2 regions of the Streptomyces sp. NPDC013457 genome follow, and region 2 is predicted to be linked to the other one. Evidence: predicted binding sites of a transcription regulator. Region 2 holds the regulator's gene; the other holds the start of a gene.

Region 1 (14,445 bases), on a different contig from region 2:
CTGCTGCTGCCCGCCGTCGACCGGGTCCTGAACGAGGCCGGGCTGAAGCTCGACGCGGTCACCGGCCTGGTGGTCGGCGTCGGACCGGGGCCGTACACCGGCCTGCGCGTCGGTCTCGTCACCGCCTCGACCTTCGCCTCCGTCCTCGGCGTGCCCGTGCACGGGCTCTGCACCCTGGACGGGCTCGCGTACGCCGCAGGGATCGAGGAGCCGTTCGTCGTCGCGACGGACGCGCGCCGCAAGGAGGTCTACTGGGCGCGGTACGAGAACGCCCGTACGCGCGTCACCGACGCGGCCGTCGACCGGCCCGCCGAGATCGCCGAGCAGGTCGCCGGGCTGCCGGTCGTCGGCGCCGGGGCGCGGCTCTACCCCGAGGTCTTCCCGGACGCCCGCGACCCCGAGCACCAGTCGGCGGTCGCGCTGGCCGCGCTCGCGGCGGAGCGGCTCGCGGCGGGCGCCGACTTCCTCGACCCGCTGCCGATGTACCTGCGCCGCCCCGACGCCCAGGTGCCGAAGAACTACAAGGTGGTCACGCCCAAGTGACCGCCGGACAGCCCGCCGCCGGACAGCCCGTGGGACAGCCCATGGGGTCCGGGGAACCCGCCGGACACTCCGTGGGGTCCGGAGCGCCCGCCGGGCAGCCTGCCGGACCGTCCGCGTCCGGAGCCGCGGCGCTGCGCGAGATGCGCTGGTGGGACCTGGAGCCCGTGCTCGTGCTCGAACACGAGCTGTTCCCCGAGGACGCCTGGTCCGAGGGGATGTTCTGGTCCGAGCTGGCCCACGCCCGTGGTCCGCGCGCCACCCGCCGCTATGTCGTGGCGGAGGCCGGCGGGCGGATCGTCGGCTACGCGGGGCTGGCCGCCGCCGGCGGCCTCGGCGACGTCCAGACGATCGCCGTCGCCCGCGACCAGTGGGGCACCGGGCTCGGGGCGCGGCTGCTCACCGACCTGCTCCACCACGCCACCGCGTTCGAGTGCGAAGAGGTGCTCCTGGAGGTGCGGGTGGACAACACCCGGGCCCAGAAGCTGTACGAGCGCTTCGGCTTCGAGCCCATCGGCTTCCGGCGCGGCTACTACCAGCCGGGCAACGTCGACGCGCTGGTGATGCGACTGACCGTTCAAGCAACTGAGACCGAAACTGGAACTGATTCCGATGGCTGCTGACGAACCGCTCGTACTCGGTATCGAGACCTCCTGCGACGAGACCGGGGTCGGCATCGTCCGGGGCACGACGCTGCTCGCCGACGCCGTCGCCTCCAGCGTCGACACCCACGCCCGCTTCGGCGGCGTCGTGCCCGAGATCGCCTCCCGCGCCCACCTCGAGGCGATGGTCCCGACCATCGAGCGAGCCCTGAAGGACGCCGGGGTGTCCGCCCGCGACCTCGACGGCATCGCCGTGACGGCGGGACCCGGTCTCGCGGGAGCGCTGCTCGTCGGCGTCTCGGCGGCCAAGGCGTACGCGTACGCGCTGGGCAAGCCGCTGTACGGCGTGAACCACCTGGCCTCGCACATCTGCGTCGACCAGCTGGAGCACGGCCCGCTGCCCGAGCCCACGATGGCGCTCCTCGTCTCCGGCGGGCACTCCTCGCTGCTGCTCGCCCCCGACATCACCGCCGACGTCCGGCCGATGGGCCAGACCATCGACGACGCGGCCGGCGAGGCCTTCGACAAGATCGCGCGCGTCCTCGACCTCGGCTTCCCCGGCGGCCCGGTCATCGACCGGCTCGCGCGCGAGGGCGACCCGAACGCGATCGCCTTCCCGCGTGGGCTGAGCGGCTCGAAGGACCCGGCGTACGACTTCTCCTTCTCCGGCCTCAAGACGGCGGTCGCCCGCTGGATCGAGGCCAAGCGCGCGGCGGGCGAGGAGGTGCCGGTACGGGACGTGGCCGCGTCCTTCCAGGAGGCCGTCGTCGACGTGCTCACCCGGAAGGCCGTACGCGCCTGCAAGGACGAGGGCGTCGACCACCTGATGATCGGCGGCGGCGTCGCGGCCAACTCGCGGCTGCGGGCGCTGGCCCAGGAGCGGTGCGAGCGGGCCGGGATCAGGCTGCGGGTGCCGCGGCCCGGGCTGTGCACGGACAACGGCGCGATGGTCGCGGCCCTGGGCGCGGAGATGGTGGCCCGGAACCGGCCGGCCTCCGACCTGGAGCTGTCGGCGGACTCCTCGCTCCCGGTGACGGACCCGCACGTGCCGGGCGCGGACGGCCACGACCACACCCACGACCACGACCACGTGCACGAGATGAGCAAGGAGAACCTGTACCCGTGATCCTCACGCTCATGTGGGAGGCCCGGGCCGTCCAGGGCCGGGGCGCCGAACTCCTGGAGTGGGCGCGGTCGCGGGAGCTTCCGTACGAGCCGCTCCGGCGCGAGACGTTCCGGGCCCCGCAGGACCGCGTCCTCGTGCTGACCTGGTGGGACGCCCCGGCGCCGGACGCCGAGCTGCCCGAGCTGCCGGAGCCCGCGGCGGACCTCATCACCAGGCCGGTGCACCGCTGGCGCTTCGAGTCCGTCGACTGAGGCAACCTCCCGGCCGCGTTCGCCATCATCCACGGCGTGAAATACGGCGTGGACAAGAAGATCGTGACCTGGGCGGCGCTGACCGCCGCCGCGCTCCTCGTGACGGGCTGCGGCGGCTCGGCGGGGGCGGAGACCGCCGGCCCGAGACCGTCCGCGCCGACGACCGCCTCCGCCCCGACCGGGGCTCCGGCTCCCGACCGGGCCGCCGAGACCGCGGCCGCGTACCGGAAGTGGGGTCTGAAGCCCTTCGCCGCCCCGCCCGCGCCGCCCCGGGTCAAGCCGGTCAAGCGGAGCCCGGGCGGTCCCGTCCCCGTCATCAGCGAGATACCGACGAAGGACAGGATCGTCTTCATCACGATCGACGACGGGGCCGAGAAGGACCCGGAGTTCGTGACGATGATGCGGGAGCTCAAGGTCCCGGTGACGATGTTCCTCACCGACTCCGCGATACGCGCCGACTACGCGTACTTCGCCCGCCTGGGCGACCTCGGCCACGGCGTCGCCAACCACACCCTGACCCACCCGAACCTGCGCACCCTCGGCCGGGACGCCCAGAGCCGGGAGATATGCGGCCAGCAGAGGAAGCTGGCCAAGGAGTACGGCGCGAAGCCGCGGCTCTTCCGTCCGCCGTACGGCAACTGGAACGAGGACACCCGCGCGGCAGCGGGCTCGTGCGGCGTCGACGCGATCGTGCTGTGGCGCGAGGCGATGCAGATCAAGAACATGCAGTACCAGCGCGCGGACGGGAAGCTGCACCCCGGCGACATCATCCTGGCCCACTTCCGCGGCCCGGCCGAGCTCAAGGGCACGTCGATGACGCGTATGACGGCCAACATGCTCCGCCACATCCAGGAGCAGGGCTTCACGGTCGCCCGCCTGGAGGATTACGTCTAGGAGTACGTCCCAAAAGTTTTCTCCACCTCGTGTCGATGCGGGGCGGGCCCGTTCGACGTATGAGTGAGAGGCGGGGAACGGCCCCGCCCGCCACGCAAGGAGAACGACCATGCCCCGCTATCTGACGATGGTCCGCATCGAAGAGGGCGCCTTCGAGATGGAGGACGCCGACCCGGGCTTCGACGAGCGCATGGGCGCGCTCTTCGAGGAGATCACCAAGGCCGGGGTGATGCTGGAGACCGCCGGGCTCAGGCCGACCAAGGAGGGCAGGCGCGTCGTGTGGGAGGGCGGGAAGATCTCCTACACCGACGGACCGTTCACCGAGACCAAGGAGGTCGTCGGCGGCTACTCGATCAGCCAGTGCCGGGACCTGGCCGAGGCCGTCGAGTGGTCGAAGCGGTTCCTGGAGGTCCACCCGCCGCAGTGGAAGGTGACGTGCGAGGTGCGCGAGATCGAGGAGATGTGACGCGGCCGGGGCGGGTGGTGCCATGGTTGACCCATGACCGCACCCGCCCCCGGCGCCGTCGAGACCGTCTTCCGGATGGAGTCGCCGCGGATCATCGCCGCCGTCGCGCGGATCGTCCGTGACGTCGGCATCGCCGAGGAGATCGCCCAGGACGCCTTCGTGGCCGCACTCGAACAGTGGCCGCGGACGGGCGTCCCCGACCGGCCCGCGGCCTGGCTGACGGCCGCGGCCAAGAACCGTGCCGTCGACCTCGTGCGGCGCCGGGAGACGTACGCGCGCAAGCTGGCCGAGGTCGGGCGGGAGCTGACCGAGGAGTCCCACGACCCCGAGCCGTCCGGGCCCGGCGACATCGACGACGACCTGCTGCGGCTGGTCTTCACCGCCTGCCACCCGGTGCTCTCCGCCGAGGCGCGGACCGCCCTGACCCTGCGGCTGGTCGGCGGGCTGCGCACGGACGAGATCGCCCGCGCCTTCCTCGTGCCGGAGGCGACGGTCGCGCAGCGGATCGTGCGGGCGAAGCGGACGCTGGCGACGGCGGGCGTGGAGTTCGAGGTGCCGTACGGGGAGGAGCGGGCGGCCCGGCTCGGCTCCGTCCTGGACGTCATCTACCTCGTCTTCAACGAGGGGTACGCGGCGACGGCGGGCGACGACCTGCTGCGGCCGGCGCTGTGCGAGGACGCGCTGCGGCTGGCCAGGGTGCTCGCGGGACTGATGCCGAAGGAGGGCGAAGTCCACGGTCTGGCGGCCCTGTTGGAGATCCAGGCCTCGCGGGCCGCGGCCAGGACCGGACCGGACGGGCGACCGGTCCTCCTCGCCGACCAGAACCGCGGCCGCTGGGACCGGCGGCTGATCCTGCGCGGCTTCGAGGCGCTCGGGCGGGCCGGCGAGTGCGGCGCCTACGGTCCCTACGCCCTCCAGGCCACGATCGCCGCCTGCCACGCGAAGGCGCCGGCCTACGAGGAGACGGACTGGCGGACGATCGCCGCGCTGTACGAGCGCCTCGCGGTCGTCGCGCCCTCGCCGGTCGTCGAGTTGAACCGCGCGGTCGCCGTCTCGATGGCCGAGGGCCCGGAGGCCGGTCTCGCCCTCGTCGACGAACTGGCGGAGGAACGGGCCCTGGCGGGATACCACTTGCTGCCGAGCGTCCGCGGAGACCTGCTGGAACGGCTCGGGCGGTCGGACGAGGCGCGGGCGGAGTTCGAGCGGGCGGCCTCGCTGACCCGTAACGAACGGGAGCGGGAGCTGCTGCGGGAGCGGGCGGAACGGGCGGCCGGACGGGGCGCGCCGGAGGCTCGGTAGTCTCGGCCGCATGTCCCCACGCGCACCCCTGCCCCCGCCTCCGCCGCCCGCCGAGATACGGAGCTGGCCCGACCGTGCGGCCCGACTGGCCGACCGGGCGCGGGCGATGGCCGAGCTCAACCGCCATCTGCTGGGCGGGGCACGGCTGTCGGTCTTTCTGCTGTGGGTGGCGACCCTCCAGCTCGGCTGGGGGATCTGCGGCGCCGGGTTCATCATGCTGGACGAGTCCCTCGACCCGTTCTCGGGCCTGTTCGCCTTCTTCTTCGTGGCCCTCGGACTCGGCGCCGTGGTCCCCGCCGTCTTCTTCCTCGCCCGGGGCGTCCGCCGCGACCGCCTGGCGCGGGAACGGCTGGTCCAGTGGGCCGCCCTGGACGGGGACCGCGCGTCCGACGCACGGCTGCGGGAGCCCGTGCTGAGCGTGGTCTGGCTGCTTGTCTCCGTCGCGCTGTGCGGCCTCGGCCTGTGGATCTCGCTGGCCGTGCCGGCGGAGGCGACCGGCCCGGGCAGCGGAGGCCACGGCGAGGTCGTGTACTTCGTGGGCGCGGGGCTCGGGCTCTGGGTCAGCGGCCTGACCGGTGTCGTGAAGGCGGTCGGGCACTACCGGCTGGCGGTCCGGCTCGCGGCGTAGCGCGCCGGGGCGAAACACGCCCTACGCCGCCGGGTGGCCGATCAGCATCGTGGGGGCTCCCGCGACCCGGGTCAGGACGACGGTGGCGGCGTTCGGGCCCTTCGGCTTGACCCGGCGGCGGATCTCCTCGGGTTCGACCGCCGAGCCGCGCTTCTTCACCGTCAGCGTGCCGACCTCCCGCTCCCTCAGCAGCGCCTTCAGCTTCTTGAGGTTGAAGGGCAGTTCGTCGGTGATCTCGTACGCCGTGGCGTACGGCGTGGGGGCGAGGGCGTCCGCCGTGATGTACGCGATCGTCTCGTCGATCAGGCCGCCGCCCAGCTCCTCGGCCACCTCGGCGACCAGATGCGCGCGGATGACCGCGCCGTCCGGCTCGTAGAGGTAGCGGCCGACCGGCCGGACCGCCGGATCGGGCAGGCCACGGCCGGTCAGGCTCGCGCCGGAGGGGAGGAGCGTGGCGCGGCGGGTGCCGGGGGAGGTGCCGAACCACAGCACGGCCTCCTTCACGTCCCCGCCGTCCGAGATCCACTCGGCCTCGGCCTCCTCCGGCACCGCCTCGTGCGGGATGCCGGGGGCGATCTTCAGCGCCGCGTGCGGGGCCGTACGGGCGGCCTCGACGGCCCAGGAGAGCGGCGGCGAGTACGCCTCGGGGTCGAAGATCCTGCCCCGTCCGCCGCGCCGCGCGGGGTCCACGAAGACGGCGTCGTACGGGCTCGTGTCGATCTCGGTCACGTCCGCGCACCGCACCTCGATCAGGTCGGCGAGTCCGAGCGCGTCGGCGTTGGCGCGGGCGACCTCGGCCGTCAGCGGGTCGCGGTCCACGGCCAGGACGGCGATCCCGGCCCGGGCGAACGCGAGGGCGTCCCCGCCGATCCCGCCGCACAGGTCGGCCACGCCGCGCACCCCAAGCCCGCGGAGCCGCTCCGCGCGGTACGCCCCGACCGTCGCCCGCGTCGACTGCTCGACGCCGTTGGGGGTGAAGTACATCCGGTACGCGTCCTCGGCGCCGAACTTGGCCACCGCGCGCTGACGCAGCCGGGCCTGTCCGAGCGCCGCCGAGACCAGCTCTGCGGGGTGCTCGCGGCGCAGCCGGGAGGCGACGGCGAGTTCCCGGGCCGGGTCGTAGTCGCGCAGGGCGGCGAGCAGCGTCTGGCCCTCCGGGGAGAGCAGGGCGGTGAAGGCGGCGAGGTCGGTCACCCGTCCCATTGTGGGCCAGCCGGGGGATGGTGGGCGCCGGGCGGCGGTGTCGGCGCCCCTGGGAGTCTCGGCGCTGACAGGATGCGGCGCCATGCAGCTAGTAAGACAAAAAGAACAGATGCGAACGAAGCGGGCGCTGCGTCTTCGCCGGTCGATGGGTGCGGCGCTGGTCGTCGCCGCGCTCGGATCCGCCTGTGCGGGCCCGTCCGGCGAGGAGGGGGGAGCCGAGAGCGGACGCAAGGCCCCCGCGCCTCCCGCCGCCGGCCAGCAGCAGGGCCAGGGCGCGGCCGCCGCGCTCGACTCGTACGTCGAGAAGGTCCGCGAGCGGCGTGCCGCCCGGGTGCTCGCCGCCAAGAAGTGGGGCCTCGAACGCCCACCTCTGGAGGCCCCCGCCCCGCCCGCGGTGAAGCCGAAGATCACCACGCGCAAGGGCTTCGAGACCGACGGCGAGGGGCTGCCGCCGGTCTTCACCACCGTGCCGACCAAGCAGAAGGTCGTCTTTCTGACGATCGACGACGGCGCGGAGAAGGACCCCGAGCTGCTGCGGATGATGAGCGAGCTGCAGATCCCCTACAGCGCCTTCCTCAGCGACTACGTCGTCAAGGACGACTACGGGTACTTCAGGAAGATGCGGGACTCCGGTGTCTCCCTGCACAACCACACCCTCAACCACCGCTACCTGCCCGGACTTTCGTACACGGCGCAGAAGCGGGAGATCTGCGGGATGCAGGACGTCATCGAGGAGGAGTTCGGCAAGCGGCCCCCGCTCTTCCGCCCGCCGTACGGCAACTACAACGAGGACACGCTGCGCGCGGCGAAGACGTGCGGGGTGAAGGCGGTCCCGCTCTGGGCCTCGGAGGCGTTCCCGGACCGGATGGAGTGGCGCGAGTGGGACCGGGACCTGCACCCCGGTGACATCGTCCTCACGCACTTCAGGGGCAAGGGGGACTGGAAGGGCTCGATGGCCGACATGGTCCGCCGCGTGATGAAGACGATCACGGCCAAGGGGTACGCGGTCGCGAAGCTCGAGGACTACGTGTGAGACGCGCGCGCCGGCTCGCGGCGGGTCTGGTGCTGGCCGGCGCGCTCACGGGGATGACGGGGTGCGCCTCGTCCGTGGACCCGATCGAGCGCCTGGGCCGGAAGGCGGCCGTACGGGTCGGGGAGGCGGGGGCCGGGGGCGGAGCGCTCTCGAAGACGGCGGCCCGCGTCCTCCACGGGCTGGGCCGGCTCGACGACGGAGGCCGGCTCGACGACGGAGGCCGTCCGGCCGGCCGGGGGGTGCTCCGCCCCTAGGTTCTGTCGTCAAATGTCAGGCCCACATCAGGAGTGAGGCGAGGGTGACGGCTGCTTCGTAGGACTGGGCGGTCTTGTTGTATCGGGTGGCGATCCCTCGCCATTGCTTGAGACGGTTGAAGCACCGTTCCACGACGTTGCGGTGTTTGTATGCCTCGCGGTCGAAGGCCGGCGGGCGGCCTCCGTGGCTGCCGCGTCGGGCCCGGTTGCGGGCCTGGTCGGCCCGCTCCGGGATCGTGTGCGGAATGCCGTGGCGGCGGAGCCAGGTGCGGATCGCCTTCGAGCTGTAGCCCTTGTCGCCCAGGACGTGATCAGGCCGGACGCGGGGCCGTCCGGGGCCGATCCGAGGCACTCGGATGGCTTCCATCACGGCGGTGAATTGGGTGCAGTCGTTGGTGTTGCCGCCGGTGACGACGAAGGCGAGAGGGCGACCCCGGCCGTCGCAGGCCAGGTGGATCTTGCTGGTCAGCCCGCCTCTGGACCTGCCGAGTGCCGGATTGCGAAGCCCCCTTTTCGGGCCCCGGCCGCGTGCTGGTGAGCGCGCACGACGGTCGAGTCGACCGCGACGAGCCATTCGACGTCGCCGGCAGCATCGGCTTTGGCCTGGGCGGCCCGGAGCATCCGGTCGAACGTTCCGTCCAACGCCCACCTGCGCAAACGGGTATGCAGCGTGGCCCATGGGCCGTATCGCTCGGGCACATCCCGCCAGGCCGTCCCGGTCCGGAACTTCCACACGATCCCGTTCAGGACCCTGCGGTCGTCCAGCCGCTTCCGCCCCCGCAACGACTCGGGCAGCAACGGCCGGACGAACTCCCACTCGGCATCAGACAGCTCATGGCGACGAATCACCCCACCATGATCCACCAGGCAAGATCGTTTGAAGACATCGCCTAGGGGGTGTCGCGTCGCCGCACCGTACTTGTGTGCGGAACCAACCGGTCCGTCACGCCGTTTCCCGTACCGGGACCGAATCGCCACGCCGCACTGAATTGGCACTCCGCTTGACCGAGTGCTAATCGCAGTCATAGTCTCGGCTCTGGCACTCCCCACTGGAGAGTGCCAACACAGCGACGGGCAGGTCCGGCACCCGCGACGACGGATCCACCTGGTCGCCACCTCAGACAGTTAGCCCCGTGAGATCTCCGAAGGGGGAGGTCGGATCGTGACGACCACCAGCTCCAAGGTTGCCATCAAGCCGCTCGAGGACCGCATTGTGGTCCAGCCGCTCGACGCCGAGCAGACCACCGCCTCTGGCCTGGTCATCCCGGACACCGCGAAGGAGAAGCCCCAGGAGGGTGCTGTCCTCGCCGTCGGTCCGGGCCGCTTCGAGAACGGCGAGCGCCTGCCGCTCGACGTCAAGGTCGGCGATGTCGTGCTGTACAGCAAGTACGGCGGCACCGAGGTGAAGTACAACGGCGAGGAGTTCCTCGTCCTCTCGGCGCGCGACGTGCTCGCGATCATCGAGAAGTAATTCACCGAAGTACCTGAAGCACATGCTTTGAGCTGCGCCCCTGACCCCGCACCGGGCGTCCGGGGCGCAGTTCGGTTTCACCAGTTTTTCGACATCCGAGAGGGCTGAATCGCTCCCATGGCGAAGATCCTGAAGTTCGACGAGGACGCCCGTCGCGCCCTTGAGCGCGGCGTCAACAAGCTTGCCGACACCGTGAAGGTGACGATCGGCCCCAAGGGTCGCAATGTCGTCATCGACAAGAAGTTCGGCGCTCCCACCATCACCAACGACGGTGTCACGATCGCCCGCGAGGTCGAGATCGAGGACCCGTACGAGAACCTCGGCGCCCAGCTGGTGAAGGAGGTGGCGACCAAGACCAACGACATCGCGGGTGACGGCACCACCACCGCCACCGTGCTCGCCCAGGCGCTGGTCCGCGAGGGCCTGAAGAACGTCGCCGCCGGTGCCTCCCCGGCCGCCCTGAAGAAGGGCATCGACGCCGCGGTCAAGGCCGTCTCCGACGAGCTGCTCGCGACCGCCCGTCCGATCGAGGACAAGTCGGACATCGCCGCCGTGGCCGCGCTCTCCGCGCAGGACCAGCAGGTCGGCGAGCTCATCGCCGAGGCGATGGACAAGGTCGGCAAGGACGGTGTCATCACCGTCGAGGAGTCCAACACCTTCGGTCTGGAGCTCGACTTCACCGAGGGCATGGCCTTCGACAAGGGTTACCTGTCCCCGTACATGGTGACCGACCAGGAGCGTATGGAGGCCGTCCTCGACGACCCGTACATCCTGATCCACCAGGGCAAGATCTCCTCGATCCAGGACCTCCTGCCGCTCCTCGAGAAGGTCATCCAGGCCGGCTCCTCCAAGCCGCTGCTGATCATCGCCGAGGACGTCGAGGGCGAGGCCCTGTCGACCCTGGTCGTCAACAAGATCCGTGGCACCTTCAACGCCGTGGCCGTCAAGGCTCCCGGCTTCGGCGACCGCCGCAAGGCGATGCTCGGCGACATGGCCACCCTCACCGGTGCCACCGTCATCGCCGAGGAGGTCGGCCTCAAGCTCGACCAGGCCGGTCTGGACGTGCTGGGCACCGCCCGCCGCGTGACCATCACCAAGGACGACACCACCATCGTCGACGGTGGCGGCAACTCCGAGGACGTCGCGGGCCGCGTCAACCAGATCAAGGCCGAGATCGAGTCCACCGACTCCGACTGGGACCGCGAGAAGCTCCAGGAGCGCCTCGCGAAGCTGGCCGGCGGCGTGTGCGTGATCAAGGTCGGCGCCGCCACCGAGGTGGAGCTGAAGGAGAAGAAGCACCGTCTGGAGGACGCCATCTCCGCGACCCGCGCCGCGGTCGAGGAGGGCATCGTCTCCGGTGGTGGCTCCGCCCTGGTCCACGCCGTCAAGGTCCTGGAGGGCAACCTCGGCAAGACCGGCGACGAGGCCACGGGTGTCGCGGTCGTCCGCCGCGCCGCTGTCGAGCCGCTGCGCTGGATCGCCGAGAACGCCGGCCTCGAGGGCTACGTCATCACCTCGAAGGTGGCGGAGCTGGACAAGGGCAACGGCTTCAACGCCGCGACCGGCGAGTACGGCGACCTGGTCAAGGCCGGCGTCATCGACCCGGTGAAGGTGACGCGCTCCGCGCTGGAGAACGCCGCCTCGATCGCCTCCCTCCTCCTCACCACCGAGACCCTCGTGGTGGAGAAGAAGGAAGAGGAGCCGGCGGACGCGGGCCACGGCCACGGTCACGGCCACTCGCACTGACGCGCGCGTAAGCGACCACCGAGGTCCGGTGCCACCCCTCGCGGGGGCGCCGGACCTCGGTGCCTTCCGGGCCTGCCGTCCGGCTCCCGACCGCCCGACCGCCCTGGGGTCCGCCGCCCGGGTCCGGGGGTCCGACCGCCCGGGGGTCCGCCGCCGGGCCTACGCCTCCGAGGCCTCCACGGCGCCGAGCTGCTCCATGAGGCCGAGCAGGTCGTACTGCCACCAGCCTTCCGCGATCTTGCCGTCCTTCCTGAACTGGTGGATGGTCGTGCCGGACATCGAGACCTTCGTGCGGGCCGTGGTGGGCATGAGCCCCATGAAGTCGCCCTTGTGCGTCCCCACCCAGGTCCACCGCGTGCACACCCGGTCGCCCTCGGCGATCTGGTCGTTGACGGTGAAGTCGAAGTCGAACGCGCCCCGCCACATCTCCACCTGGCGCCGGATCGCGTCCATGCCGATGGTGTCCTGCTCGTTGGTCGGATCGTGGTCGTGGTAGCCCTCCGCGAGGACCTCGTCGAGTGGCGGAAGCTCGCCGTCGGCGGCGAGGAGCTCGAAGAACCGCTGGGCGTTGCCCTTGTACAGCTGGATGTCCCGCACGATGTCCAGGTCGGTGAAGGTCGGCATCTCGTCGCAGAGCGCCACCATCTCCCGGAAGATGCGGTCCGTCTCGGGGAGCTGCGAGTTGGTCATCGCCACCTCGTAGGAGGGGAACTCCACGATCTCCACGAGATGCTCCGAGTCGGAGCGGTCCTTGCCGATGACGCTGTGGCTGGCTGTCCGCTTGCCCTGGGTCTGCTCGACCCACTTGTCCATGAGCCGGTTCAGATCTTCGAACCGGCTGGTCTTGCAATCGATGATCTGTACGAAAGTCATGACACCTCCCGGACCGGGTGGGACCTTTCCAGTCTAGGTCCGCGGCCGTCCGGGGCCCGGCGTGGATCCCTCCGCGATCGGAAACAGATCGAATCGATCAGGCGGGGTGGACCCCTCCGGGAGCTCCGCAGGACGACCGCACCCGCAGCCGCGGCAGCAGGCTCAGATGCCTCCGGGCCGACTCCTCCTGACCGGTCTCCGTCAGCCGCTCCACCAGCAGTTCCGTGGCGTGCCTGCCCACTTGGCGCTTGGGCGGGGCGACCGCCGTGAGCGGGGTGTCGGCGAGCGCCGCGACCTCGTCGTCGTACGCGATGAGGGCCAGGTCCTCCGGCACCTTCACGCCCAGCTCCGCCAGCCGCCGGACGATCTCGATCGCGTCCACGTCGTTGTGGACCACCGCCGCGCCGGCGCGGCCCGAGGCCACCGCCTCGTGCAGGGCCCGCACCGCGGCCTCGAACCCCGCCGGATCCTGGTCGGCCGGTACGGAGTCGATCACCGGCCCGGGCGCCGTCAGGTCCAGCGTGGCCAGCGCCTCCGCGTAACCGGCGCGCACCGCGAGCGCGGTCGGGCTGTCGCCCCGGGCGACCAGCAGCGGGGTGCCGCGGCCGAGGCCGAGCAGATGGCGCAGGGCGAGCAGGACGCCGTGGCCGTGGTCGGAGACCACCCGGTCCAGGGCGTCCAGCGGACTGCCGGGGTCGGCCCGGCGCTCCAGGAGCACGGCGGGTACGGGGAGTTCGGCGAGCCAGTCCCCGTACGCCGGACGGTCCTCGGGGCCCCGCCAGCCGGGCGCGACGAGCACGCCCTCGGCGCCGGCCGCGAGCAGGCCCTCGGTGCGCGCCCGGTCCTCCTCGGGGCGGTAGTCCGAGATCCGCAGGATCAGCCGGGCACCGGCGTTCGCCGCCGCCTCGTGCGCTCCCCGGATGACCTCGGCGAAGTAGTACGTGGCCGAGGGCGCGAGCAGCCCCAGGACCAGGCCCTCGCCCGAGCGACGGGCCCCGGCAGCACGGACAGCACCGGCCGCCCCGGCAGCACTGCCCGCCACGCTGGGGGCCGCGTGCCGCGCAGGCCAGGAGACCTGTCCGTGCACCCGGTCGAGCAGCCCCCTGGCGGCCAGCGCCTCGACGTCGCGACGGGCGGTCACGGGGGAGACGCCGAGCCGGTCGGCGAGTTCGGCGACACGGGCGGTGCCGTTCTCGCGGACCAGGGCCAGGAGTCGGTCGTGTCGTTCGGCGGCACTCTCGCGCACGGTGTATCCCTCGCGTTCGGTCGGTCCGGCGGCTCGTCGGACCTGGAAGCGGAGCCTACGCCAGAATGATCGAACGGAAGGAGTTTCGATCATTCGCTCTGGTCCCATTGACGTTCGATCGGCGCCCGGCTCATGATTCCGGCGACGACGACCGACGACGACGTCCGCCTCAGGGAGCACCATGCCCACGCCGCCCGAGAACCGTGAGCTCAGTCCGTTCACCGGCTGGACCCGCGCCCACTGGGAGGACACCGCCGACCGCCTCCTGCTGGCCCTGCGACCGTACTCCTCGCCCCGCAACGGTCTCGTCGGCCTGCCGGGCCCCCGGCCCAGCCGGTCCGGCGCCCGCTCCGACGGCCTCGAAGGCCACGCCCGTACGTTCCTGCTCGCCGCCTTCCGTGTCGCCGGCGCCCGCGGAGCGGACCCGCACGGCCACCTGGCCCGCTACGCCGAGGGCCTCGCCGCCGGCACGGAGGCGCCGGGCGGGGAGGGGCCCGAATCCTGGCCGCTCCTCACCGACGTGCGCCAGGCGGTCGTCGAATCCGCCTCCGTCGCCCTCGCCCTGCGGCTGACCCGCCCCTGGCTCTGGGACACCCTCGACGACCGCACCCGCGGACAAGTCGTCGACTGGCTGCTGCCCGCCCTCGAACCCTCCCCGGTCGACAACAACTGGTGGCTCTTCGGCCTCACCGTCGCCGGCTTCCTCCGGGACGCCGGCATCGAGACGGACCGCGCGGCCGCCACGATCGACCGCGCCTCCGTCACCGTGCACCGCTCCCTCGACCGCATCGAGCGGTGGTACCTGGGAGACGG
Region 2 (14,445 bases):
GGTCCTGATCACCAGCGCGCTGGCGCAGGGTGTCCGGGCGATCGGCAAACTGTCGTCGGCGCGGGGCGGGCGGCCGGCTGATCTGGCGCGGGAGCTGGGGATGCCGCCGTGGAAGATCGACCGCGTGCGGCAGCAGATGCGGGGCTGGACGCCGGACGGGGTGTCGCTGGCGCTGCGCGCGGTGGCCGAGGCGGACGCGGGTGTGAAGGGCGGGGGGGACGACCCGGAGTACGCGCTGGAGAAGGCGGTGGTCGCGGTGGCGCGGGCGGCGAGGCTGCGCCGGTAGGCACGGTGTTGTGCCGGGCGGCGCGGGCGGCGAGGCTGCGCCGGTAGGCACGGTGTTGTGCCGGGTCGATTCCCCCGCCCCACTCCGCCCTCCCCGAGACCCTTCCGGCCCCTTCCGGCCACTTCCGGATCCTTCCGGCGGCCGGGGGGCACTGCCGCAGTCGAACCCGGCGGCCGGGTCCGGGCGCGGCGAAGGCCCCGTGGGCTTCTGGGGAAGAAGCGCGCGGGGCCTTCGGCGTGGTGCTTGGTGGGCTCGTACACGCGTGGCGAACGCGTGTCGCGTACGAGCCCGGGGTGCCGGTTGGGAGCGGGAGAGAGGGCCCGCTGGGTCCCGTCCGGCGTTACATCAGAGAGCTCAGCCCTGCAGAGCGGCAACCTTGGTGGCCAGCGCCGACTTCTTGTTGGCGGCGGCGTTCTTGTGGATGACGCCCTTCGAGACAGCCTTGTCGAGCGCGCGGGAGGCGGCGCGAGAAGCCACGACGGCCTTCTCGACGTCACCCGCGGCGACGGCCTCGCGGGCCTTGCGGATCGCGGTCTTGAGCGAGGACTTGACGGCCTTGTTGCGCAGGCGCGCCTTCTCGTTCGTCTTGTTCCGCTTGATCTGGGACTTGATGTTCGCCACGAAAAGAGCCTTTTCAGGTTCGGTGTTGTTTCTGAGGTGTGCCTCTGCGCTGAGAGGGCGTACGAGACACAGCTGTCCACGGTATCAGGGCCGGTAAGCTCTGCCCAAACCGAGCGGAGCCGCTCACTCGTGGGACCATGGAGCCTACGTATCCAACCGACCATCGCCCCGAGACGAGACCTTGCGTGCCCGCGACTCCTACCCACGTGCCTGAGCCGAGCCGTACCGACCCGGCGTTGATCCGCAATTTCTGCATCATCGCGCACATCGACCACGGCAAGTCCACGCTTGCCGACCGGATGCTCCAGCTGACCGGTGTGGTCGACCAGCGGCAGATGCGTGCCCAGTACCTCGACCGGATGGACATCGAGCGCGAGCGCGGCATCACGATCAAGTCCCAGGCCGTGCGTCTCCCCTGGGCGCCCACCGAGGGCGAGGACCAGGGCAAGACCCACATCCTCAACATGATCGACACCCCCGGGCACGTCGACTTCACCTACGAGGTCTCGCGGTCCCTGGCGGCCTGCGAGGGCACGATCCTGCTGGTGGACGCGGCCCAGGGCATCGAGGCGCAGACCCTCGCGAACCTGTACCTCGCGATGGAGAACGACCTCACGATCGTTCCCGTGCTGAACAAGATCGACCTGCCGGCCGCCCAGCCGGAGAAGTTCTCCGAGGAGCTCGCGAACCTCATCGGCTGCCAGCCCGAGGACGTGCTCAAGGTCTCCGCCAAGACCGGCATGGGCGTCGAGGCGCTGCTCGACCGGGTCGTCGCGAACGTTCCGGCCCCCGTCGGCGTCGCCGACGCCCCCGCCCGCGCGATGATCTTCGACTCCGTCTACGACTCCTACCGCGGTGTCGTGACGTACGTCCGTGTCGTCGACGGCCAGCTCAACAAGCGCGAGCGCATCAGGATGATGTCGACCGGCGCCACCCACGAGCTGCTGGAGATCGGTGTCTCGTCCCCGGAGATGACGCCGTCGGACGGTCTCGGCGTCGGCGAGGTCGGCTACCTCATCACCGGTGTGAAGGACGTCCGCCAGTCCAAGGTCGGTGACACGATCACCTCCCTGAGCAAGGGCGCCACCGAGGCGCTCGGCGGCTACAAGGACCCCAAGCCGATGGTGTTCTCGGGCCTCTACCCGCTGGACGGCTCGGAGTACCCGGACCTCCGTGAGGCCCTCGACAAGCTGCAGCTCAACGACGCCGCGCTGGTCTACGAGCCGGAGACCTCCGCCGCGCTCGGCTTCGGCTTCCGCGTCGGCTTCCTCGGCCTGCTGCACCTGGACGTGATCCGGGAGCGGCTGGAGCGCGAGTTCGGTCTCGACCTGATCGCCACCGCCCCCAACGTGGTCTACCGCGTGACCATGGAGGACGGCAGCGAGCACACGGTCACCAACCCGAGCGAGTTCCCCGAGGGCAAGATCAACGACGTGTACGAGCCCGTCGTACGCGCCACGATCCTCGCCCCGAGCGAGTTCATCGGCGCGATCATGGAGCTCTGCCAGACCCGTCGCGGCACCCTCCTCGGGATGGACTACCTCTCCGAGGACCGGGTGGAGATCCGCTACACCCTCCCCCTCGCCGAGATCGTCTTCGACTTCTTCGACCAGCTGAAGTCCAAGACGCGCGGTTACGCCTCCCTCGACTACGAGCCCACCGGCGAGCAGGCCTCCAGCCTGGTCAAGGTCGACATCCTGCTGCACGGCGACAAGGTCGACGCCTTCTCCGCCGTCACCCACAAGGACGCCGCGTACGCCTACGGTGTGCGGCTCGTCGCCAAGCTGCGCGAGCTCATCCCGCGGCAGGCGTTCGAGGTGCCCATCCAGGCCGCGATCGGCTCCCGGGTCATCGCCCGTGAGACCATCCGCGCCATCCGCAAGGACGTCCTCGCCAAGTGCTACGGCGGTGACATCTCCCGTAAGCGGAAGCTGCTGGAGAAGCAGAAGGAAGGCAAGAAGCGGATGAAGATGGTCGGCTCCGTGGAGGTCCCGCAGGAGGCCTTCATCGCCGTCCTGTCGAGCGACGACTCCGCCGGCGGCAAGAGCAAGAAGTGATCGGCTGTTTAGCTGACTGATACATCGAACGGGTCTCCGCGCGGACGGTGCGGGGGCCCGTTCGGCGTTCGTTCTGTTATCAACCGGGTATGAAGAGGCGGCCACCAGGCTCTTACGCGCCGGACTTCGGCCATCTACGCTGATCCCCGAATCGAAGGTTACTCGCCAGTTAGATACGCACCGCCAGATCGCACCACCCGCAGGCACCGCCGCCGCCCGGAGGACGTCGTGAGCGACACACAGACCTTGATCGAGAACCGGCCGCCCTCCGTGGCGACCCTCTTCCTTGAGCGCGTCGAGCGGACTCCTGATGCGGAGGCCTATCGCTATCCGGTTCCGGCGGTTTCCGGCCAGGGTCCGGACGAGTGGAAGTCGCTCAGCTGGGGGCAGGCCGCCGAGCGGGTCTACGCCATCGCCGCCGGTCTGATCGACCTGGGGGTGCAGGCGGAGGAGCGCGTCGCCCTGGCCTCCTCCACCCGGGTGGAGTGGATCCTCTCCGACCTCGGTGTGATGTGCGCGGGAGCCGCCGTCACCACGATCTACCCGCAGACCAACGCCGAGGAGTCGGCGTTCATCCTCTCCGACTCCGAGTCCAAGGTGCTGATCGCGGAGGACGCGACGCAGGTCGCCAAGGCCCGCGAGACCCGTGCCGACCTGCCCGGTCTCCACCACGTCGTCGTCATCGACCCGACGGGCGTCGAGAGCGACGACTGGGTCCTCTCGCTGGCCGAACTGGAGAAGCGCGGCCAGGCGTACCTGGAGCGGCACGCCGACGCGGTCAAGGAGCGCGTCTCGGCGATCACCGCCGACCAGCTCGCCACCCTCATCTACACCTCGGGCACCACCGGCCGCCCCAAGGGCGTCCGCCTCCCGCACGACAACTGGTCGTACATGGCCAAGGCCATCGCCGCGACCGGTCTCGTCACCGGCGACGACGTCCAGTACCTCTGGCTGCCCCTCGCGCACGTCTTCGGCAAGGTGCTCACCTCCGGCCAGATCGAGGTCGGCCACGTCACCGCCGTCGACGGCCGCATCGACAAGATCATCGTGAACCTGCCGGTGGTCCAGCCGACCTACATGGCCGCCGTGCCCCGGATCTTCGAGAAGGTCTACAACGGCGTCGCCGCCAAGGCGCGCGAGGGCGGCGCGGCCAAGTACAAGATCTTCCAGTGGGCGGCCGGAGTGGCCCGCGAGTACGCCAAGGTCACCCAGGACAACTTCCGCCGCACCGGTACCGCCTCCGCGCCCTTCGGCCTCACCGTGAAGCACAAGGTCGCCGACGCGCTGGTCTACAAGAAGCTCCGCGAGGCCTTCGGCGGCCGTCTCCGCGCCGCCGTATCCGGCTCCGTCGCGCTGGCACCCGAGATCGGCTTCTTCTTCTCCGGCGCGGGCATCCACATCCTGGAGGGCTACGGCCTCACGGAGTCCAGCGCCGCCTCCTTCGTCAACCCGGGCGAGGCCTACCGCACCGGCACGGTCGGCAAGCCGCTGCCCGGCTGCGAGGTCCGGATCGCCGACGACGGCGAGATCCTGCTGCGCGGCCCCGGCATCATGGAGGGCTACCACGGCCTGCCCGAGAAGACGGCCGAGGTCCTGGAGGCGGACGGCTGGTTCCACACCGGGGACATCGGCGAGCTGTCCGCCGACGGCTACCTGCGGATCACCGACCGCAAGAAGGACCTGTTCAAGACCTCCGGCGGCAAGTACATCGCGCCGACCGAGATCGAGGGCCAGTTCAAGGCCGTCTGCCCCTTCGTCTCCAACATCGTCGTCCTCGGCGCCGACCGGAACTACTGCTCCGCTCTCATCGCGCTCGACGAGCCCGCCATCCTCGGCTGGGCCGCGGAGAACGGCCTCGCGGGCAAGGCGTACGCGGAGGTCGTGGCCGCCCCGCAGACCCTGGCGATGGTCCAGGGATACGTGGACCGCCTCAACGAGGGCCTGCAGCGCTGGCAGACGATCAAGAAGTTCCGGCTGCTGCCCCGCGACCTGGACGTGGAGCACGGCGAGCTCACCCCGTCGCTGAAGATGAAGCGGCCGGTGGTGGAGCGGACGTACAAGGACCTGATCGAGGACATGTACGCGGGGGCGCGGGAGGCGTGACCGCTCCGGTCCGGCCGTAGCCGGGGTTATCCACAGGCCGGCGGCCCACCTCGGGCAGTACGGGACAATGGGCTCATGCCTTCCGTACTGCCCGATGGTGAGCCCATGCCCGATGACGGGGCGCTGCCCGCGCACGCCCTGGAAGGGGCCGGGGAGCGGCCGCTCGGGTTCTATCTGCACGTGCCGTACTGCGCGACCCGCTGCGGCTACTGCGACTTCAACACGTACACCGCCAGTGAGCTGCGCGGTGCCGGAGGCGTGCTCGCCTCCCGGGACAACTACGCGGGGCAGGTCGTCGAGGAGATACGCCTCGCCCGGAAGGTGCTCGGCGACGACCCGCGGCCGGTGCGGACGGTCTTCGTCGGCGGCGGTACGCCCACGCTGCTCGCGGCCGGTGATCTCGTACGGATGCTGGGGGCGATCCGGGACGAGTTCGGGCTCGCGGACGACGCCGAGGTGACGACGGAGGCGAACCCGGAGTCGGTGGATCCGGCGTATCTGGCGGAGCTGAGGGCCGGCGGCTTCAACCGGGTGTCGTTCGGGATGCAGAGCGCCCGGCAGCACGTCCTGAAGGTCCTCGACCGTACGCACACCCCGGGCCGGCCCGAGGCGTGCGTCGCGGAGGCGCGGGCGGCGGGCTTCGAGCACGTGAACCTGGACCTGATCTACGGGACGCCGGGGGAGTCCGACGACGACTGGCGCGCGTCGCTGGAGGCGGCGATCGGAGCGGGCCCCGACCACGTCAGCGCGTACGCGCTGATCGTCGAGGAGGGGACGCAGCTGGCGCGCCGGATCCGCCGCGGCGAGGTGCCGATGACGGACGACGACGTGCACGCGGACCGGTACCTGATCGCCGACTCCGTCTTCGCCGAGGCCGGCTTCGACTGGTACGAGGTGTCGAACTGGGCCACGTCGGAGGCCGGGCGGTGCCTGCACAACGAGCTGTACTGGCGCGGCGCCGACTGGTGGGGCGCGGGCCCCGGGGCGCACTCGCACGTGGGCGGGGTGCGCTGGTGGAACGTGAAGCATCCGGGGTCGTACGCGGCGGCCCTCGGCGCCGGGAGGTCGCCGGGCGCCGGGCGGGAGCTCCTCTCGGCGGAGGACCGGCGCGTGGAGCGTGTGCTTCTGGAGCTGCGGCTCCGGGAGGGCTGCCCGCTGGACCTCCTGAAGCCCGACGGCCTCGCGGCGTCCCGTAAGGCCCTCGCGGACGGACTCCTCGCGCCCGGGCCGTACGAGGCGGGGCGCGCGGTCCTGACCCTGCGGGGCCGCCTCCTCGCCGACGCGGTCGTCCGCGACCTGGTGGACTAGGTCCCGGCGTCGCGCCCCGGCGCCGTGCCCTGGCGCCGCGCCTTGGTGCCGCACCCCGGCGCCCGCCTTGGTGCCGCGCCCCGTCGCCGCACCAAGGCGCGGCGACGGGGCCTCGCTGTCGCGGCCCGCGCGGATCGGCCGGGTGGGACGGCGCTAGGGCGCCGTCACGAAGTCGATCAGTTCCTCCACCCGGCCCAGGAGCGACGGCTCCAGGTCCTTGTAGGAGTGGACCTTCGACAGGATGTGCTGCCAGGCCGCTCCCGTGTTCTGCGGCCAGCCCAGCGCCCGGCAGACGCCCGTCTTCCAGTCCTCGCCCCGGGGGACCGCCGGCCAGGCCGGGATGCCCACGGAGGACGGCTTCACCGCCTCCCAGACATCGATGTACGGGTGCCCCACGATCAGGACGTCCGGGGACGAGACCTGCGCCGCGATGCGGGACTCCTTCGAGCCCGGCACCAGGTGGTCGACGAGGATGCCGAGCCGCGCGTCCGCCGCCGGGCCGAACTCCGCGACGATCGACGGGAGGTCGTCGATGCCCTCCAGGTACTCCACCACCACGCCCTCGATACGCAGGTCGTCGCCCCAGACCCGCTCCACCAGCTCCGCGTCGTGCCGGCCCTCCACGTAGATCCGGCCCGCCCGCGCCACCCGCGCCCGCGCGCCCGGGACCGCGACGGACCCCGAGGCCGTGCGGCTGGGGCGCGCCGGACCGGCCGCCGGGCGGACCAGCGTCACCACCTTGCCCTCCAGCAGGAAGCCCCGGGGATCCATCGGGAACACACGGTGCTTGCCGAAGCGGTCCTCCAGCGTGACCGTGCCGGCCTCGCAGCGGATCACCGCTCCGCAGAATCCCGTCGCGACCTCCTCCACCACGAGGTCCACCTCCGCCGGCACCTCCGGCACCGGGGCGGATCGCTTCCAAGGGGGCGTCAGGTCCGGGTTGTAGCTGCGCATTCGGGCGACGTTATGCGACGGAGAAGCGCCGTGCCAGCTCATCCCGCTGGCGCCGCACGAACGCCGCGTCCACCACCGCCCCGTGTCCCGGCACGTACAGCGCGTCCTCCCCGCCGAGCGCCAGCAGCCGGTCCAGGGCCGCCGGCCAGCGCGAGCCGATCGCGTCGCTTCCGGCCTGCGGCTCGCCCGACTCCTCGACCAGGTCGCCGCAGAAGACGACCTCCACCCCGTCGACGTCCGGGACGAGGAGCGTCAGATCATGACCCGAGTGCCCCGGCCCCACGTTGGCCAGCAGCACCTGGCGGCCGCCCAGGTCCAGCGTCCATTCGCCCGACACCATGTGCCCCGGCAGGACGAGGGTGTCCACGGCCTCCGTCGCCGCCGACTCCGCCACCCCGTGCCGTACCGCGTCCTCCCGCAGCGCGTGCCCTTCCCGTCGCAGCAGCTCGTCCAGGCCCACCGCCCCGAACACCTCCGCCCCCGCGAAGGCGGCCGTGCCGAGGACATGATCGAAGTGCGGGTGGCTCAGTGCGATGTGTGTCACTCTCCGGCCGCCCGCGAGCGCCTCCGCCTGCCCCCGCAGCTCGGCGCCCTCGGCGAGCGTGGAGCCCGTGTCGTACAGCAGCACGGCGCGCTCGCCCAGTACCAGCCCCACCGTGGCGTCCCAGCCGGGCAGTCGGCGCCTGCCCACCCCGTTACCGAGCCGCTCCCAGCCGTACTCTTCCCAATCGACATCCATACCGCGACGCTATCCGCAACGACGTGGCCTCCGACCCGGCCTCCTTGCCAGGAGCGATGCCCGCCGCCGTACACTGGCCGGGGGATTCCTGGCACTCGAACAGGGCGAGTGCCAAATGCGGAGCAACCGATACGACAGCTGGAGGTGTGCGCGATGCTCAGCGAACGCAGACTCGAGGTGCTGCGCGCCATCGTCCAGGACTATGTCGGGACGGAGGAGCCGGTCGGCTCCAAGGCGCTCACGGAGCGCCACAAGCTCGGCGTCTCGCCCGCCACCGTGCGTAACGACATGGCCGTCCTGGAGGACGAGGGCTACATCGCCCAGCCTCACACCAGCGCCGGACGCATCCCGACCGACAAGGGCTACCGGCTCTTCGTCGACCGGCTCGCCGGCGTCAAGCCGCTGTCGACGCCCGAGCGGCGCGCGATCCACAACTTCCTCGACGGAGCCGTCGATCTCGACGACGTCGTCGGGCGCACGGTCCGGCTGCTCGCGCAGCTGACCCGGCAGGTCGCCGTCGTGCAGTACCCGTCGCTGACCCGCTCGACGGTCCGGCACGTGGAGCTGCTGTCGCTGGCCCCCGCCCGGCTGATGCTGGTGCTGATCACGGACACCGGCCGGGTCGAGCAGCGCGTCATCGACTGCCCGGCGCCGTTCGGCGAGACCTCGCTCGCGGACCTGCGCGCCCGGCTCAACAGCCGTGTCGTCGGCCGCCGTTTCGCGGACGTGCCGCAGCTGGTGCAGGATCTTCCGGAGTCCTTCGAGGAGACGGAGGACCGCGGCACGGTCTCGACGGTGCTCGCGACCCTGCTCGAAACCCTGGTGGAGGAGCACGAGGAGCGGTTGATGATCGGCGGTACCGCCAATCTCACCCGTTTCGGCCATGACTTCCCCCTCACGATCAGGCCCGTTCTCGAAGCCCTCGAGGAGCAGGTCGTGCTCCTCAAGCTGCTGGGCGAGGCCAAGGACTCGGGCATGACCGTACGGATCGGGCACGAGAACGCCCACGAGGGCCTCACGTCCACGTCCGTCGTCGCGGTCGGCTACGGTTCGGGCGACGAGGCAGTCGCCAAACTCGGCGTGGTCGGACCGACCCGCATGGACTACCCCGGAACGATGGGAGCGGTACGCGCAGTGGCACGTTACGTCGGACAGATCCTGGCGGAGTCGTAAGTGGCCACGGACTACTACGCCGTACTCGGCGTGCGCCGCGACGCGTCCCAGGACGAGATCAAGAAGGCATTCCGGCGGCTCGCCCGCGAGCTGCACCCGGATGTCAATCCCGATCCGAAGACGCAGGAGCGGTTCAAGGAGATCAACGCCGCCTACGAGGTGTTGTCGGACCCGCAGAAGAAGCAGGTCTACGACCTCGGTGGCGACCCGCTGTCCGCGTCCGGCGGCGGCGGTGGAGCCGGCGGCTTCGGCCAGGGCGGCTTCGGGAACTTCTCGGACATCATGGACGCCTTCTTCGGCACGGCGTCGCAGCGCGGACCGCGCTCGCGCACGCGCCGCGGCCAGGACGCCATGATCCGGCTGGAGATCGACCTCAACGAGGCCGCCTTCGGTACGACGAAGGACATCCAGGTCGACACGGCGGTCGTCTGTACGACCTGCTCCGGCGAGGGTGCCGCGCCCGGCACGTCCGCCCAGACCTGTGACATGTGCCGCGGCCGTGGTGAGGTCTCGCAGGTCACGCGGTCCTTCCTGGGCCAGGTCATGACCTCTCGCCCCTGCCCCCAGTGCCAGGGCTTCGGCACGGTCGTCCCCACCCCGTGCCCCGAGTGCGCGGGCGACGGGCGGGTCCGCTCGCGGCGCACGCTCACCGTGAAGATCCCGGCCGGTGTCGACAACGGGACGCGCATCCAGCTCGCGGGCGAGGGTGAGGTCGGCCCCGGCGGCGGCCCCGCCGGTGACCTGTACGTCGAGATCCACGAGGTCCCGCACGAGGTCTTCCAGCGCCGCGGCGACGACCTGCACTGCACGGTCACCATCCCGATGACGGCGGGAGCGCTCGGTACGAAGGTGCCGTTGCAGACGCTCGACGGGATGGAGGAGGTCGACATCCGCCCGGGCACCCAGTCCGGCCAGTCGATCCCGCTGCACGGGCGCGGCATCACGCACCTGCGCGGCGGCGGCCGGGGAGACCTGATCGTGCACGTCGAGGTGACGACGCCGTCGAAGCTCGACGCCGAGCAGGAGCGGCTGCTGCGCGAACTGGCGAAGCTGCGCGGCGAGGAACGGCCCACGGGTCAGTTCCAGCCGGGTCAGCAGGGGCTGTTCTCGCGGTTGAAGGACGCGTTCAACGGGCGGTAGGCGTACTGCTGCCGGGGGTCCGGGGGTCGTCCCCCGGGCAGGCACAGTCAGCCGGGTCAGCAGGGGCTGTTCTCGCGGTTGAAGGACGCGTTCAACGGGCGCTAGACCGGATCCCCGCCGCCCGTCGGGCGGTCGGTTCCGGGCCTGGAAGGGCGGTATCCGCGGGTCGCGGATGCCGCCCTTCCGTATGACACGATGCCTGCATGTCCACCGCGCTGAACGATCTCTCCCGATACCCGATCGTGCAGGCCCCCATGGCGGGTGGCGCGTCCTGCCCGGAGCTCGTCGGAGCCGTGTGCGCCGCCGGCGGGCTCGGGTTCCTCGCCGGGGGCTACAAGACCGCGGGCGGGCTCTACCAGGAGATCAAGCAGGTGCGCGGGCTGACCGGCGAGCCCTTCGGCGTCAACCTCTTCGTGCCGCCCGGCGGGCAGCCCGCCGATCCGGCCGCCGTCGAGGTGTACCGGCACCAGCTCGCCGGGGAGGCCACCTGGTACGAGACGGCCCTCGGCGACCCCGACAACGGGCGCGACGACGCCTACGACGCCAAGCTCGCGATCCTGCTCGAAGACCCGGTCCCCGTCGTCTCGTTCACCTTCGGCTGCCCCGACCGGGACACCTTCGACGCCTTCGCCCGCGCCGGTACGTACACGATCGTCACCGTCACCTCCGCCGACGAGGCCCAGGCGGCCCAGCGGGCCGGGGCGGACGCCGTCTGCGTGCAGGGCGTGGAGGCCGGCGGACACCAGGGCACGCACCGCGACGACCCGGACGCCGCTCTCGCCGGGACCGGGCTCCTCACGCTCGTCACCCAGGTCCGGGAGGCGGTGCAGCTTCCGATCCTCGCGGCCGGCGGGATCATGCGCGGCGCGCAGATCGCCGCGGTCCTCGCGGCCGGTGCCGACGCCGCCCAGCTGGGCACCGCGTTCCTCGTGTGCCCCGAGTCGGGGGCGCACGCGCTGCACAAGCAGGCCCTGACCAACCCCCTCTTCGTCCGGACCGAGCTCACCCGGGCCTTCTCCGGCCGCCCGGCGCGCGGGCTCGTCAACCGGTTCATGCGCGAGCACGGGCCGTACGCCCCCGCCGCCTATCCCGAGGTCCACCACCTCACCGCCCCCGTCCGCAAGGCAGCCGCCACCGCGGGCGACGCGCAGGGTATGGCCCTGTGGGCCGGCCAGGGGCACCGGCTGGCCCGCGAACTCCCCGCGGGCCGGCTCGTCGAGGTGCTGGCCGCCGAACTCGACACCGCACTCACCGCGCAGGCCCACAGGAGCAACGCCTCATGACCGCACCCGTCTTCGTCGTCGAGGCCGTCCCCGGCAACGGCCCCTTCCTCCTCGACGGCCCCGAGGGCCGTCACGCCGTCTCCGTGAAGCGGCTGCGCGCGGGGGAGGACGTCGTCCTCACCGACGGGCGGGGCACCTGGGCCGACTGCGTGGTGCTCGGCGCCGAGGGCAAGGACCAGCTGACCGTCGAGGTCTCCGGCAGGTACGAGGAGGCCGCGCCCGCGCCCCGTATCACCGTCGTCCAGGCGCTGCCCAAGGGCGACCGGGGCGAACTGGCCGTCGAGATCATGACGGAGACCGGGGTCGACGCGATCGTGCCGTGGGCCGCGTCCCGCTGCATCACCCAGTGGAAGGGCGACCGCGGGCTCAAGGCCCTCGCCAAGTGGCGGGCCACCGCGCGCGAGGCCGGCAAGCAGTCCCGCCGTACGCGCTTCCCCGAGGTCGCCGACGCGATGACCACCAAGCAGGTCGCCGCACTCCTCGCGGGGGCCGACCTCGCCGCCGTGCTGCACGAGGACCGGGACCACCCGAGCGGCGCGCTCGCCGAAGCCGAACTCCCTGCCGAGGGCGAGATCGTGCTCGTCGTGGGCCCTGAAGGGGGCGTGTCCCCGGAGGAGTTGGCGGCCTTCGAGGCGGCGGGCGCGAAACCGTACCGACTCGGCCACAGCGTCCTGCGTACCTCCACGGCCGGTACGGCGGCCACGGCGCTGCTCCTCGGCCGCACGGGCCGCTGGAGCTAGTCCGCCACCAGCGTGTCGAAGAGGGGCCAGCCGTCCGTCTCGTGCAGGCCGTGGGCCGTCGGGAGGAGACCGCGTGCCGTGGCCTCGTCGAGGAAACGGCGTACCACCCCGGGCTCGTTGAGGTTGAGGTAGCCGTCTCCGGTGTCCGCGACCTGGCCCGCGCCCATGTACCCGCCCTGCGTCACACGGCCCGGGCCCTCCTGGAAGACCAGGCGCAGCTGGGCGTGCGGGGTCTCGGCCCGGCGCAGCGTCAGGAGTTCCCGGCAGGGCGGGTGCAGGTGCCCGACCGACCAGAGCCAGACCGTGCCGTCCGCCGTCAGCCTGCGCGGTACGCGTTCTCGTCGCCCCATGCGCCCACGGTATGCGCGGAGCCCGGGGGCGCGGCAACGGGATTTCGGACCCGGTGGGTGCGGAAGGCATGTCGGTTCATAGGGTGACCGCATGTCCGACGAGTCTCCTCTGATCCGTAGTCTGCGCGCCGCGGTCGCCGCCGCGCCCGAAGACGTGCCCCTGCGGCTGCACTTCGCCGAACTGCTCCTCACCGAGGGGCGCGGCGACGAGGCCGTCACCGAGGCCGCCGTCGCGCTCCAGCGCGCGCCGGGTGACGAGGCGGCGCGGGCGCTGATGCTCCGGGCGATGGGACAGCACGCCGCACCCGCAGCGGCCCCGGCGGCAGAAGCCGCCCCCGCGACCCCCGCCGGCGAAGCCGCCCCGACCGCCCCTGCCGCCGACGCCGCCCCCGCCCGGTCCTCCTCCTTCGACTGGAACGCGGCCGAGCAGGAGGTCGGGGACCTCGTCGGGCCCCGGTTCGTCGAGGGCGGCGGCGGTGACGGCGACGACCTGGAGCAGCCGCTCACCTCCGACGGCGGCGGAGACCCCGGGGACGCCTCGGCCTGGGACGTCGACGCCCCCGGCTCCGTACGCCTCGCCGACGTCGGCGGCATGCAGGAGGTCAAGGGCCGCCTGGAGGCCGCCTTCCTCGCTCCCATGCGCAACCCCGAACTCCGCAGGCTGTACGGCAAGTCCCTGCGCGGCGGCCTGCTCCTGTACGGCCCGCCCGGCTGCGGCAAGACCTTCATCGCCCGCGCCGTCGCCGGCGAACTCGGCGCGAGCTTCATGTCGGTCTCGCTCTCCGACATCCTCGACATGTACATCGGCACGTCCGAGAAGAACGTCCACGACATCTTCGAGACCGCCCGCGCCCAGGCCCCGTGCGTCGTCTTCCTCGACGAGCTCGACGCCCTCGGCGCCAAGCGCTCCCGTACACACCACAGCGGACTGCGCAACGTCGTCAACCAGCTCCTCACCGAGCTCGACGGAGTCGACGGGGCCGAGAACGAGGGCGTCTTCGTCCTCGCCGCCACCAACGTCCCCTGGGACGTGGACCTCGCGCTGCGCCGCCCCGGCCGCCTCGACCGGACCCTGCTCGTGCTGCCGCCCGACGCTCCGGCCCGCGAGGCGATCCTCCGCTACCACCTGCGCGAGCGCCCCATCGAATCGGTCGATCTCGGCAAGCTCGTCAAGATCACCGAGGACTTCTCCGGCGCGGACCTCGCCCATCTCTGCGAGACGGCCGCCGAGTCCGCGCTCCTCGACTCCGCCCGTACCGGCACCGTCCGCATGATCAACATGAAGGATCTGCTGGGCGCGGCGAAGCAGCTGAAGCCGTCGAGCGAGTCCTGGTTCGCCGCCGCCCGCAACGTGGCGATGTTCGCCAACGACGGCGGGATGTACGACGACCTGGTCACCTACCTGAAGAAGAAGCGGAAGCTGTGAGCGTGAAGCACCCGGAGTTGGAACAGGCCGAGCTGCTCTACGGCATGGGCCGGTACGGCGAGAGCCGGGAACGCGTCGCCCGGTGGATCGCCGAGGCCCCCGACGACCACCACGCCCTGGTGCTGCTCGCTCGGTGCCTCATAGCCGAGGAGCGATTCGCAGAGGGCCTCGGCGCCGCCGACGCGGCGCTGACCCACGCCCCGGACTTCGCCTACGGGCACTACATCCGCGGTGTCGCGCTGCGCCGCCAGGGGCGGCCGCACGA

The links. Region 2 encodes HrcA, which represses chaperone genes, less so after heat shock. Its sites were predicted from a motif close to TTNGCACTCNGNNNNNCNGAGTGCNAA; they were not measured.
Region 1: the regulator HrcA is predicted to act here: its motif matches at 9,333-9,359, upstream of groES (co-chaperone GroES).

The regions. Positions count from the first base shown of each region.
Region 1 covers NZ_JBICBL010000005.1:448,387-462,831, reverse strand. The annotation lists gene tsaB (tRNA (adenosine(37)-N6)-threonylcarbamoyltransferase complex dimerization subunit type 1 TsaB) at 1-543, shown strand, start outside; gene rimI (ribosomal protein S18-alanine N-acetyltransferase) at 684-1,163, shown strand; gene tsaD (tRNA (adenosine(37)-N6)-threonylcarbamoyltransferase complex transferase subunit TsaD) at 1,153-2,268, shown strand; gene ACF1G2_RS16610 (hypothetical protein) at 2,265-2,519, shown strand; gene ACF1G2_RS16605 (polysaccharide deacetylase family protein) at 2,556-3,413, shown strand; gene ACF1G2_RS16600 (YciI family protein) at 3,523-3,879, shown strand; gene ACF1G2_RS16595 (RNA polymerase sigma factor) at 3,913-5,178, shown strand; gene ACF1G2_RS16590 (hypothetical protein) at 5,189-5,806, shown strand; gene ACF1G2_RS16585 (SAM-dependent methyltransferase) at 5,828-7,009, opposite strand; gene ACF1G2_RS16580 (polysaccharide deacetylase family protein) at 7,119-8,042, shown strand; gene ACF1G2_RS16575 (hypothetical protein) at 8,039-8,296, shown strand; partial or broken gene ACF1G2_RS16570 (IS5 family transposase) at 8,313-9,322, opposite strand; gene groES (co-chaperone GroES) at 9,459-9,767, shown strand; gene groL (chaperonin GroEL) at 9,885-11,513, shown strand; gene ACF1G2_RS16555 (ester cyclase) at 11,673-12,386, opposite strand; gene ACF1G2_RS16550 (substrate-binding domain-containing protein) at 12,484-13,632, opposite strand; gene ACF1G2_RS16545 (DUF2264 domain-containing protein) at 13,814-14,445, shown strand, end outside.
Region 2 covers NZ_JBICBL010000002.1:483,995-498,439, forward strand. The annotation lists gene holA (DNA polymerase III subunit delta) at 1-286, shown strand, start outside; gene rpsT (30S ribosomal protein S20) at 641-907, opposite strand; gene lepA (translation elongation factor 4) at 1,093-2,964, shown strand; gene ACF1G2_RS07690 (AMP-dependent synthetase/ligase) at 3,193-5,067, shown strand; gene hemW (radical SAM family heme chaperone HemW) at 5,173-6,375, shown strand; gene ACF1G2_RS07700 (DUF3097 domain-containing protein) at 6,529-7,329, opposite strand; gene ACF1G2_RS07705 (MBL fold metallo-hydrolase) at 7,340-8,068, opposite strand; gene hrcA (heat-inducible transcriptional repressor HrcA) at 8,222-9,241, shown strand; gene dnaJ (molecular chaperone DnaJ) at 9,242-10,381, shown strand; gene ACF1G2_RS07720 (nitronate monooxygenase) at 10,585-11,664, shown strand; gene ACF1G2_RS07725 (16S rRNA (uracil(1498)-N(3))-methyltransferase) at 11,661-12,404, shown strand; gene ACF1G2_RS07730 (hypothetical protein) at 12,401-12,754, opposite strand; gene ACF1G2_RS07735 (AAA family ATPase) at 12,846-14,180, shown strand; gene ACF1G2_RS07740 (tetratricopeptide repeat protein) at 14,177-14,445, shown strand, end outside.